DNA from 2 places in the Flexibacterium corallicola genome. Region 1 is predicted to be linked to the other one. Evidence: predicted binding sites of a transcription regulator. Region 1 holds the regulator's gene; the other holds the start of a gene.
What was found. The regulator LexA, encoded in region 1, represses DNA repair genes until DNA is damaged. The targets are predictions, from matches to a motif close to TGTTCNNNNTGTGTTCNG.
Positions count from the first base shown of each region.

Region 2: a site for LexA is predicted at 2,302-2,319, ahead of P6574_RS14890 (PA0069 family radical SAM protein). Genes of this name have one in related genera too.

Region 1 is NZ_JARRCW010000001.1:1,824,794-1,830,367, reverse strand. Features, by position in the region: gene galU (UTP--glucose-1-phosphate uridylyltransferase GalU) at 1-406, shown strand, start outside; gene lexA (transcriptional repressor LexA) at 954-1,673, shown strand; gene P6574_RS08305 (IS481 family transposase) at 1,737-2,726, shown strand; gene P6574_RS08300 (ComEC/Rec2 family competence protein) at 2,736-4,889, opposite strand; gene gltX (glutamate--tRNA ligase) at 5,154-5,574, shown strand, end outside.
Region 2 is NZ_JARRCW010000001.1:3,399,115-3,404,688, reverse strand. Features, by position in the region: gene P6574_RS14900 (F0F1 ATP synthase subunit B family protein) at 1-408, shown strand, start outside; gene P6574_RS14895 (ribonuclease HII) at 463-1,122, opposite strand; gene P6574_RS14890 (PA0069 family radical SAM protein) at 1,159-2,268, opposite strand; gene P6574_RS14885 (NADP-dependent malic enzyme) at 2,684-4,972, shown strand; gene P6574_RS14880 (Mpo1 family 2-hydroxy fatty acid dioxygenase) at 5,115-5,574, shown strand, end outside.

The sequences.
Region 1 (5,574 bases):
AATTTCGGTTGAAGAAGTTCCGTGGGAGCAGACCCACCAATATGGCGTTGTCGAGCGCGGCTCACCTGAGAGTGAGACAAGTTTCCCCATCACCGGCATGGTAGAAAAACCAGCACCTGGAACGGCCCCTTCCAATTTATATATCAACGGCCGCTACATTTTGCAGCCGGAAATTTTTGATTTGCTGGAAACACAGGCAACAGGCGCTGGAGGCGAAATTCAGCTCACAGATGCCATGTTGACTTTAATGGGACAGCAAGCTTTTCATGGTATCGAGTTTAAAGGCACTACATATGATTGTGGCTCAAAAACCGGCTTTCTTTCTGCAAATATCGCATTTGGGCTAGAAAGAGACGAAATAGCACCGGTGTTAAAGCCGTTCCTTCAAGACCTTCTCAATAAATAAGAGAACGTCATCAATATCACCGCCTGCCAGACAAACCTACTCACATTGAACCGGGTAAGACTGGCGGGCAGAACACTACATTTTTCTTTCTTCGTAGTCTCCTCAGATAAACAAGCCATTCGCCTTCCCCCCGATCCGACCACCGCCACGGCCCACCCGACTCAGTAGGGTGGGCCGTGCTCCATAATTACTGAAGGCACTAAAAAAGCATAAGACAAGCGCGTTCCGTTTGATTGGGTTCAGTCAAACGACAAGAATTCAATCAAAATAAATAAGTTAGAGTGCACAGCGTGAATGCGAATGAACACGATGTACTCTAATCATCAACCGGATTTAATAATTCCACTGAGAGGCGCAAGGGGCGCTTCCTAACAGGAACCCCGCACAATTCACAAAATTTCATAGCTACCACTCTTGTAGCCTCGTGTTTGCGTAGTTTTAGGTTGCAGAACACAATAGGAACAGGTAATCTATGTTCGCCTTTTGTACTTTCCCCAATTGGGGAAACAAACATGAACATAACCTAAGTGAGTGGGGAGCTCCTGATATGCTAACGCAAAAACAACGTGAGCTGTTGTTATTTATCAACGAGCGCCTTACCAGCACCGGAATTCCTCCTTCCTTTGATGAAATGAAGGTTGCTTTAAACCTGCGCAGTAAGTCGGGCATTCATCGACTTATAACAGCACTGGAGGAGAGAGGCTTCATACGACGTCTCCCAAACAGGGCCCGTGCATTGGAGGTCTTAAAGCTACCTGACAATGCAGAGGCACCCCGAAACACGAAAGCAAATCACAGCGGCTTTTCTCCGGACGTTATCGAAGGGACCCGCACCAAGCCAAATCCTCACACCTCAAGTTACAATGTAAGTGAGGATAGGGTTCCGACCATAGAAGTTCCGGTCATGGGCCGCATTGCTGCGGGCGTCCCCATTGAGGCTATTCAACACCAAAGCCACGCTATCGCGATGCCTGCGGACATGCTTGGCCTCGGAGAGCACTATGCTTTGGAAGTGCGTGGTGATTCCATGATCGATGCTGGAATTTTGGATGGCGATACAGTTTTAATACAGCAGGGCGATAGTGCCGATACTGGCGATATTATTGTTGCACTGGTCGACAATGAAGAGGCTACTCTTAAAAAACTTCGAAAAAAAGGGGCTTCCATTGCCCTTGAAGCTGCCAACCCTGCTTATGAGACCCGTATTTTTGGACCTGACCGGGTTCATATCCAAGGAAAGCTGGTGGCCTTATTTCGACGTTATTAGATGTTTAGTCCCGCGAGCAGATGGAATCGGTTTAACATTGACTTCATCATTTCGGGAGGACTTATGGGACAGGTATTACACGGCAGCGCCACGACTACTCACGCGGTTCGATCAGCCATACAAAAATCGGATGCAACCATCAAAGAGTTGAGCCGGCGTTATAACATCAATCCCAAAACGGTGATGAAGTGGAAACATCGCAATAGCGTGGAAGATCAACCTATGGGGCGGAAGAATCCCCGCTCCACAGTCCTGAGCGTGGCGGAAGAAGCGGCGTGTGTCGCTTTTCGCAAGCACTCTTTATTGCCACTCGATGACTGCCTTTACGCCCTGCAGGAAACGATCCCGCGTCTGACCCGCTCGTCCCTGCATCGCTTATTCCAGCGCCATGGGATTTCGCGCCTGCCACCACCGGATATGAAAGCGAACAAGAAACGCTTCAAAGCCTATCCAATTGGTTACTTTCATCTTGATATTGCTGAGGTTCGTACGCAAGAAGGCAAGCTCTATTTGTTCGTTGCCATTGACCGAACCTCAAAGTTCGCCTTTGTCAAACTCTTTGAAAAAGCCACCAGAAGGATTGCCAGTACCTTTCTGCGGGCCCTTATTGAAGCGGTTCCCTACAAGATCCATACCGTGCTGACCGATAACGGCACCCAGTTCACTGACCCCAAAGGGTACAGCTGGAACGCCAGTGAGGTTCAACATTTGCTCACAACAGGCCAGTTGTTTCGTGCTCATGCATTTGTTCTGGCTTGTGCCCAAAATGACATTGACCACCGGCTTACCAAACCAGCCCATCCGTGGACAAATGGCCAGGTCGAGCGCATGAACAGAACCCTTAAAGAAGCAACCGTTCGGCGCTACTATTACCGCACACACAACGAACTAAGAGCCCATCTGGACACATTTATTCAGGCCTATAACTTCGCCAAGCGCCTCAAGGCTCTTCGGGGCCTAACACCCTTCGACTATATTACCAGACAATGGACACAAGAGCCGGACAGATTTATAAAACAACCACACCATCTCCTCCCGGGACTTAACATCTAAGTCAAAGACTTATTCGGAAACAACCGGATACCAAGGCCTGCGAGTTTCTCCGTAGGCCTTTTTTATTTTTGCTATATTTACCTGCCCTTCCTCATTTGTAAGCCACAACGCAACAGCCCCACTTCTTTTTAAGGCTGGGGCGTCTGCAACGTACAAAGCCCCGCAGTTTTTGGGAGCCTGAAACGTGGTCACTAAAATATGGGCCAGACGACAATCCTGCTCTAACGCACTTGCCGCTTTAGAGTGGGCCAATATCATTTTTCGAGAGTCTGTCACCTCCCATGACCTCTCAGCTTTTTCCCCCTCAAGACTCTTTAGATAATAAAGACAGCCCTGCTCATCACAGTTTACGTCTTTGGCATCAAGTTTATGATGAGGAAACTCCTCCTGCGAAATACCATAGAACCTCAACAAAGTCTGAGAGGTAAAACTCTTACGCTTGGAGGAGATTTTCAACCCTCCACCATCCCCAAAAAAGGCGAAGTCCTTGCCATTACCGGCAATAATGAGTGAGGGCGGTGTAAATTGAAGTTGAGCATAAAGCGCGAGACAGGCCGGAATAACGCACACCAGTTTGAACTTGCCCGGCACGCAGCAGACCAGAACAATTCCCAGTAATATCAACAGCAGCGCAGTTTGGCTTTGATGCCCCAGTAAACCACTGGCACCGGAAATTGAGGAAACCCAATAGGCAAAAAAAAGGATAAGCTCCAGCCCTTTCCCCATCACATAGAGGGCAAACGGGTCCAGCCCTACTGTGCTGAATAAAAAAACGGCGACACCGGCAGGCATAACAACCAGTGTAAAGACAGGCATGGCCAGCAGGTTTCCCAAAAGTCCAAGGGGGGACATTTCACCAAAGTACATAAGGGATACCGGCGCGGTGGCGATACCAGCAATAACTGATGTTGCCGCGATTCCTGAAAGCCAGAATAACGGTACCAACAACAATCCACGTGCTGGCGTCCGGCTACCAGCAGGCAATCCCCCCCCTTTTCTTCTTAGTTTCATTTGATAGGCAGAAAGCAAAGCCAAAACTGCAATGTATGACATTTGAAACCCTGGGGAGAGCACGGATTCGGGTTCCAGCAAGAGCACGATAAAACCTGATAGGGCAAGAGAACGTAGTGTCAGGCCTTTTCTCCCAACTATTTGGGCAATAAGGACAACCAGAACCATGATGAACGCCCGCTGCGTTGCGATGGCCCCTCCGGAAATTGCCAGATAAAAACATGCGGCCATAAGGGCAAAAGCTGATGCAATAGCGGAGACATGACCACTTAGGGCCAGCGCCCTATTTACCGAAAGGAGTATGCGCACAACCAAAAACGCCACGCCAGAAAATAGCGTCAGATGCAACCCGGAGATCGCAAGAATATGCGCAAGGCCCGCGCGGCGCAGAGCTTCTTTATCCGCCTCTTTTAAGTAAGTTCTGTCTCCAATCAGTAAAGCGACAGCCAAACCGCCTCCAGATGAGGCTGGAAGACTGCTCAGAAAACGGTCTTTGAGCGCGCTTCGCGTGCGTTCCAAACTAAGAAAAAAGTGCCAACCGTTAGTGGGCTGCAAGACCTCCGGCTTGCCAAGTGTATAGCCAATACCCCCGATTTGTTGGAAGTATGCAGTCCGCGCAAAATCATAACCGCCCGGCACAATAGCCCCTTGTGGCGCCATCAAACGGGCCCGCACGCGAATTTTGTCGCCCAAGCGTATCTGGGAGAGATCAGAGTTTGAAGACAATCGCACCCTTTTTGGCAGGACCTCCTGTTTCCAACCAGAAATATGGGATGGCTGAATAAGCAAGCGCGTGCGCCCTTTTATGGATACGGAAATAGATTGTATCACACCTTCCACGACCCTAGTAACTGGCCTACTTACAACCGGCGCTTTGACTAAAAAGACCCTCACCTGCCCCGCTGCAAACCCAAAGCTGACAAAAAGAAAAACAAACAGGACCCAACGCCGTGTCCGCTGACGAGCCAGACAGTACGAAATCAGCCCCCCAAGAAAAAGGCATGGTCCAATGATTAGATATGGCTCGGCGGGCAAAGCAAAATAGCAAATTAGCCCGCTTAGGAAGAAAAGAAACGCCCATAATGGCTTTTTGCCAAGATCCGCTTCCTGCTCTATTGCCCTAGAAAGCGCAGCTGAAAATTTTGAGAACAAGGAGCTTTGAGAGCTAAAGTCCTCTCTCACAACACTGTGCGGAGCCTCCCTCTCCCTCTTATCCCGAAAAAACGACAGGGGCCACCTACGCGAAGATTTGGCTACTCCCTCAAGTTTTTCCGTGTTGTTTGAGGATGATATAACTGTCAACGCACTTACCTTGTTTTCTCCCCCTTGGGTGGTGGGAAACACTATGGTACACAGCGCACAAGACTTCGGCGACCGCCGTAAATGATGGACTAACCTAAGAGATTTAAGAGCACCATGACTGAGAGTGTTGTTACGCGCTTTGCCCCCTCACCCACTGGCTACCTGCACATTGGCGGGGCTCGCACAGCTCTGTTCAACTGGCTATATGCCAAAGGACGGGGCGGTAAAATGCTTCTTCGTATTGAGGACACTGATCGCGCCCGTTCAACAGATGACGCTGTTCTTGCCCTGAAAGACGGTCTTTCATGGCTTGGCATTCAATGGGATGGAGAGCCTGTTTCCCAATACGGCAATGCCGAGCGTCACAGAGCTGTGGCAGAACAGATGGTGAAAGACGGCACGGCCTACTATTGCTATTGCACGCCGGAAGAAGTGAACGCCATGCGCGAGAAAGCGCGTGCTGAAAACCGCCCACCGCGCTACGACGGCACATGGCGTGACCGGGCCCCCTCTGAAGCCCCCGAAGGTATTTCTC
Region 2 (5,574 bases), 1.6 Mb from region 1:
AAGGTTGGTGGTGCCCTCGATAAGCAGGCAGATAACATCAAGCAGGAACTGGAAGGTGCGCGTCAGTTACGTGAAGAAGCTCAATCTCTTCTAGCCGACTACCAACGCAAACGTAAAGTTGCTGAGGGTGAGGCCGAGCAGATTGTTGAGCATGCAAAAGCTGAGGCTGTACGCATTGGCGAGCAAGCTAATGCAGCCGTTCAAGATATGATTGAACGTCGGACAAAAGCAGCAGAAGTAAAAATTGCGCAAGCAGAAGCAAATGCAATCGCTGAAGTTCGTGCCAAAGCAGCGGATGTTGCAGCTGCTGCGGCGGAAAAGCTTGTTTCCGCTAGTTTGACGGATCAGGCGAAGCAAGACGAAGTTTTAAAGACAAGTATTTCGCAAATTACTGGTCACCTGAACTAATCGTTTTGTAGCTGCTGGAAATTTAAAAACCCTGCTTTTAAAGCAGGGTTTTTTTTATGCTTCTTTTTGCAAGCGTTCGCGAATAGGCCGAAAGGAGCGGCGATGAAAAGGGCTTGCACCAAGCCTTTCCAAGGCTTCCTGATGCTCCTTTGTTCCATATCCCTTATGTTTGGCAAAGCCATAACCAGGAGCTTCGTCTTCTAGCTGTACCATTAGCCTGTCTCTGACAACTTTTGCAATAATGGACGCCGCAGATATTGCTAAGCAGCGACCGTCGCCCTTGACCAAGGCTTGAGCGTTTTCATTGAAGGTTGGTGGAATATCGCGACCATCGAAGAAAGTTATTTTCGCTTTTTGGGGGAGAGATGTTGCAACCTGTGCCATGCCGTCAAGGGTGGCCGCACGGATATTCATTTTGTCTATGGTCTGGGCACTTTGAATGCAAACACTGACAACTGCGTTCTCCAATATTTGTTGATACAAACCCTCTCGCTTCGCTTGCGAGAGCTTTTTGGAATCGTTGAGCCCATCGGGTAATCTATCGTAATTAAGTGATGCAGCGGCCACAACTACAGGACCTGCCCATGGGCCTCTTCCTGCTTCATCAACACCAATTATGGGGCCGTTGAGCTTTTGGACTAAGTCACGTTCAAAATTTACATCAGGAGTATCGGGAAAGGGAATGTCAAATAAGGATGGTATTTTGTAGGTCATACTCCCCACTTAGATGCTGGGCGAGGGGAAGGCAAGTTAAAGCAAGCTAAGTTGCACTCCTCCTTTTTGTGGGCTGATAAAGTGATTTGAGGTTAGGTTTTGGGAGCGGCTACCGATTTTCAGACGCTTACATGCTAGGGAAAAACGTTTCTCCAATTGCTGTGCGTACGGCCCTTCTCCGAGAAACCTCTTGTTCCATTGAAAGTCATAGTCCTTACCATTTCGCATGGATCGAATGAGACTTAAGACATGTCTGTATTTTCCTGGGTGATCCCTTAGAAGCCATTCTTTAAACAAGGGGGCAACTTCTTTGGGAAGCCTGAGGAGGATATAACTTGCTTCGCTGGCTCCTGCTAATTTTGCTTCCTCTAAAATGCGCTCGATTTCATGGTCGGTAAGTCCTGGGATCACGGGAGCCACCATAACTGCTGTTTGCACTCCTGCAGTAGTTAAACTTCTTATGGCTTCAAGGCGACGTTTGGGGCTGGATGCTCTTGGTTCCATGGACCGTGAAACGCGATGATCTAAAGTTGTAACTGAGAGTGCCACCTTTACCAGATTATTTTCAGCCAGCTTTTCTAGTATATCCAAGTCACGGAGAATAAGAGAAGACTTGGTTACGATTGTAACTGGGTGTTGATAACGCTCAAGTACCCTGAGCACATTTCGCATAACTTCTCGTTCGCGTTCAATGGGTTGGTATGGATCCGTGTTGGTGCCAATTGCGATGGTCCGTGGTTTATAGGAGGGAGACGAGAGCTCTCTTTCCAAAACGTCTGCGCAGTTATCTTTAGAATAAAGCCGAGTTTCGAAATCTAGGCCTGCTGAAAGTCCGATATAAGCATGACTGGGGCGTGCGAAACAGTAAGTACAGCCATGCTCACACCCTCTATAGGGGTTTATGGATCTGTCAAAAGGAATATCTGGCGAATCATTTCTGATTATAACGGATCGCGCCTTTTCGGAGGTAACTGAAGTATTTAGGGGAGCTAAGGTATTTAGAGAATCCCAGTTGTCATCAAAACAGATATTTTGAGTTTTTTCATAGCGTCCCGCAGGGTTTACTGCGGAACCGCGCCCCCTGTGCAGTGTCTTGGGTAATCTCAGTTCATCTGATACTGGAGAAGGGGTGCCTGTGCTGGCCATTATATGTCTCGCTTTTAAATTTGCTGCACTAATAGGAACATATAGTGAACATCTTGAAGTTATCTTCAAAAATCAAGTTATTTTTTGAGCGAAATAAAGTTGATGGAGTGCTTACTTCGAGTGTTTTGATTGGATCTGCCAATGACAGAGCTTTAGAGGAAAAGAAAACGACTTAAGACTTATAGTGTTAGAAAAGCAGCTCTTTCTTTAGAAAGTAAACATTTTTCTGTGGCCTATTATAAGAAGTGCTCATTTATGTATTTTCAAGCGAACGAACCTAGTTTTTAACCGTAAGGAAATGTCACAATAGGTCATTGGTCGCAATTTCCAATTGTGAGGAGAAAACCAAATAGAGACCGGCAGAACTTTACAAAATGAACCGCTCTCCTTTGTGAAAACAGGCAAGAAAAAATAAATGACCGATAAGAAGCGCGCCCCATCCGGGGATCTGGACCAAAACGCCCTTTTCTACCATGAGTATCCAAGACCAGGTAAATTGGAAATTCAGGCGACAACCCCTTTGGGAAACCAGCGAGATCTCGCGCTAGCTTACTCCCCCGGCGTAGCCTCTCCATGTCTGGAAATTGCTAAGAATCCCGAAAAGGCTGCATTATATACAGCCCGTTCCAACCTTGTTGCAGTCATTTCAAACGGAACAGCGGTTTTGGGGTTGGGAGCTATCGGTCCACTTGCATCAAAGCCTGTAATGGAAGGGAAGGCGGTTCTATTTAAAAAGTTCGCGGGCGTTGATGTTTTCGATATCGAAGTAGATGAGCTGGATGTCGATAGGTTTGTTGATGCAGTTTCTGTGCTGGAACCAACTTTTGGTGGCATCAACCTTGAGGACATCAAAGCTCCTGAGTGTTTCCAAATTGAACAGCGTTTGCGGGAGAAAATGAATATTCCCGTCTTCCATGACGACCAGCACGGTACAGCTATCATTGTAGCTGCTGCAGTTCGCAACGCTCTGGAGCTTGCTGAAAAGTCCATTGAAGACGTGAAAATTGTTGCCTCCGGTGCCGGAGCAGCTGCATTGGCTTGCTTGAATCTTTTGGTTTCTTTGGGCGCAAAGCGTGAGAATATCTGGGTGACAGATCTGGAAGGCGTTGTCTACCAGGGGCGTGAAATTCATATGGATGAATGGAAAGCCAAGTTTGCACAGCCTACGGACAAACGTAGTCTTGGGGATGTGATTGACGGAGCCGACGTTTTCCTCGGCCTGTCCGCTTCTGGAGTTCTTAAGCCAGAAATGGTTTCAAGAATGGCCGAAAAGCCACTGGTTATGGCTCTGGCAAATCCAAACCCAGAGATTATGCCAGAAGCTGCACTTGCTGTTCGCTCCGATGTGATGATGTGTACGGGACGTTCGGACTATCCCAATCAGGTCAATAATGTTCTTTGCTTCCCCTATATTTTCAGAGGTGCGCTCGATTGTGGTGCAACAACAATTAATGAGGAAATGAAGCTGGCCGCTGTGGAAGCAATTGCCGCGCTTGCTCGAGAGGAGCCAAGTGATGCTGTTGCAAAGGCCTATGGCGGAGCTCTGGAAACTTTCGGATCGAATTATCTCATTCCTCTACCTTTTGATAATCGATTGATCCTGCGTATTGCTCCAGCAGTGGCGAAAGCTGCGATGAGCACTGGCGTTGCCACGCGTCCCATTGAGGACTTTGAAGCTTACATGGACCGGCTCAATCGGTTCGTGTTCAGGTCTGGCCTTGTTATGAAGCCTATAATTCAACAGGCTAAAGCAGATTTAAAGCGGGTAATCTATGCTGATGGGGAAGATGAGCGTGTGTTACGTGCCGCTCAGGTTGCCATCGAGGATGGTTTAGCACGTCCCATTTTGATTGGTCGTCCTAGTGTTCTGGAAGCTCGTTGCAAGCGATATGGCTTGAAAATCCTCCCTGATCGGGATTTCGAAGTTATTGACCCTCAAGATGACCCTCGTTATCGCGAGTATGTAGACAATTTCTTCGAGCTGGTCGGGCGAAATGGTGTCACGCCAGAAGCAGCACGAACCATGGTTCGTACCAATACAACAGTAATTGGAGCGCTTGCGGTTCATCGCGGTGAAGCAGATGCTCTCTTGACCGGACTGGAAGGGCGTTTCGATAAACATCTGCGAGACATTCACGGGATTATTGGACAGTCACCAGATGTGACGGACTATTCAACGCTCTCACTATTGATTAATAGTAAGGGAGCTTTCTTCCTCGCAGACACTTATGTAACCGAAAACCCGTGTTCGGATGAAATTGTCGAGATAACGCAGGCTGCTGCAACCCAGATACGCCGTTTTGGCATCACCCCTCGTGCAGCTCTTCTTTCTCATTCAAACTTTGGTTCCAGAAGTACTGACTCATCACTGAAGATGCGACGGGCACTTGAGAAAATATGGCAAGTCTGTCCCGACTTGGAAGTGGATGGAGAAATGCATGGGGATGCAGCATTGAGAAGTGACGTGCTCAAACGGTATATGCCCCATTCACGCCTGCAAGGCCCAGCCAACCTTCTAGTGTTTCCAACGCTAGATGCCTCGAATATCGCCCTGAACCTCATTAAGGCAATGACAAACGCCCTACATGTGGGACCAATATTGCTCGGAGCCGCTAAGCCAGCTCATATTCTAACGCCTTCAGTTACTTCGCGGGGGATCGTGAATATGACAGCATTTGCAGCCGTCGATGCGCAGTCCAGATAAGCCTAGTTTGTCATAATATACAGATGTGATGTAAGGCAGCCCATTGTTGGCTGCCTTTTCTTTCCAAGGCCTTATGAAGGGACATTGATTTACGGTAAACACTGAGGCACTCTCGGGCTCTCTGTAGATTGGGGAGGATATTATGGAGAGAAAAATCGCCGGAAACCGTCGGGTTGATCGCCTATTAGATGAATATGGGGAAAGCCATCAGGATCACAAAAACAAGTTCATTCATTGGATTTGTGTTCCAGTTATAGTGTGGACAGTAAGTGCTTTCTTGTGGAGCATACCAACACCCACAGTTTTCAAAAGTATACCCTATCTGAATTGGTATACCATTACTATGGTGCTGGCCATCGCCTACTATATCACACTTTCATTGACCCTTGCTGTGGGAATGAGTGTGATTACAGCGGCATGTGCATATATCAATGCAGTGTATTCCGCAGGCCTTCCGTTGTGGCAGGCGGCTCTAATTGTATTTGTAGTTGCTTGGATTTTCCAGTTTGTAGGGCATAAAATTGAAGGGAAAAAACCGTCCTTCTTCAAGGATATACAGTTCCTTCTGATTGGTCCTGCTTGGCTGCTTTCATTTATTTATA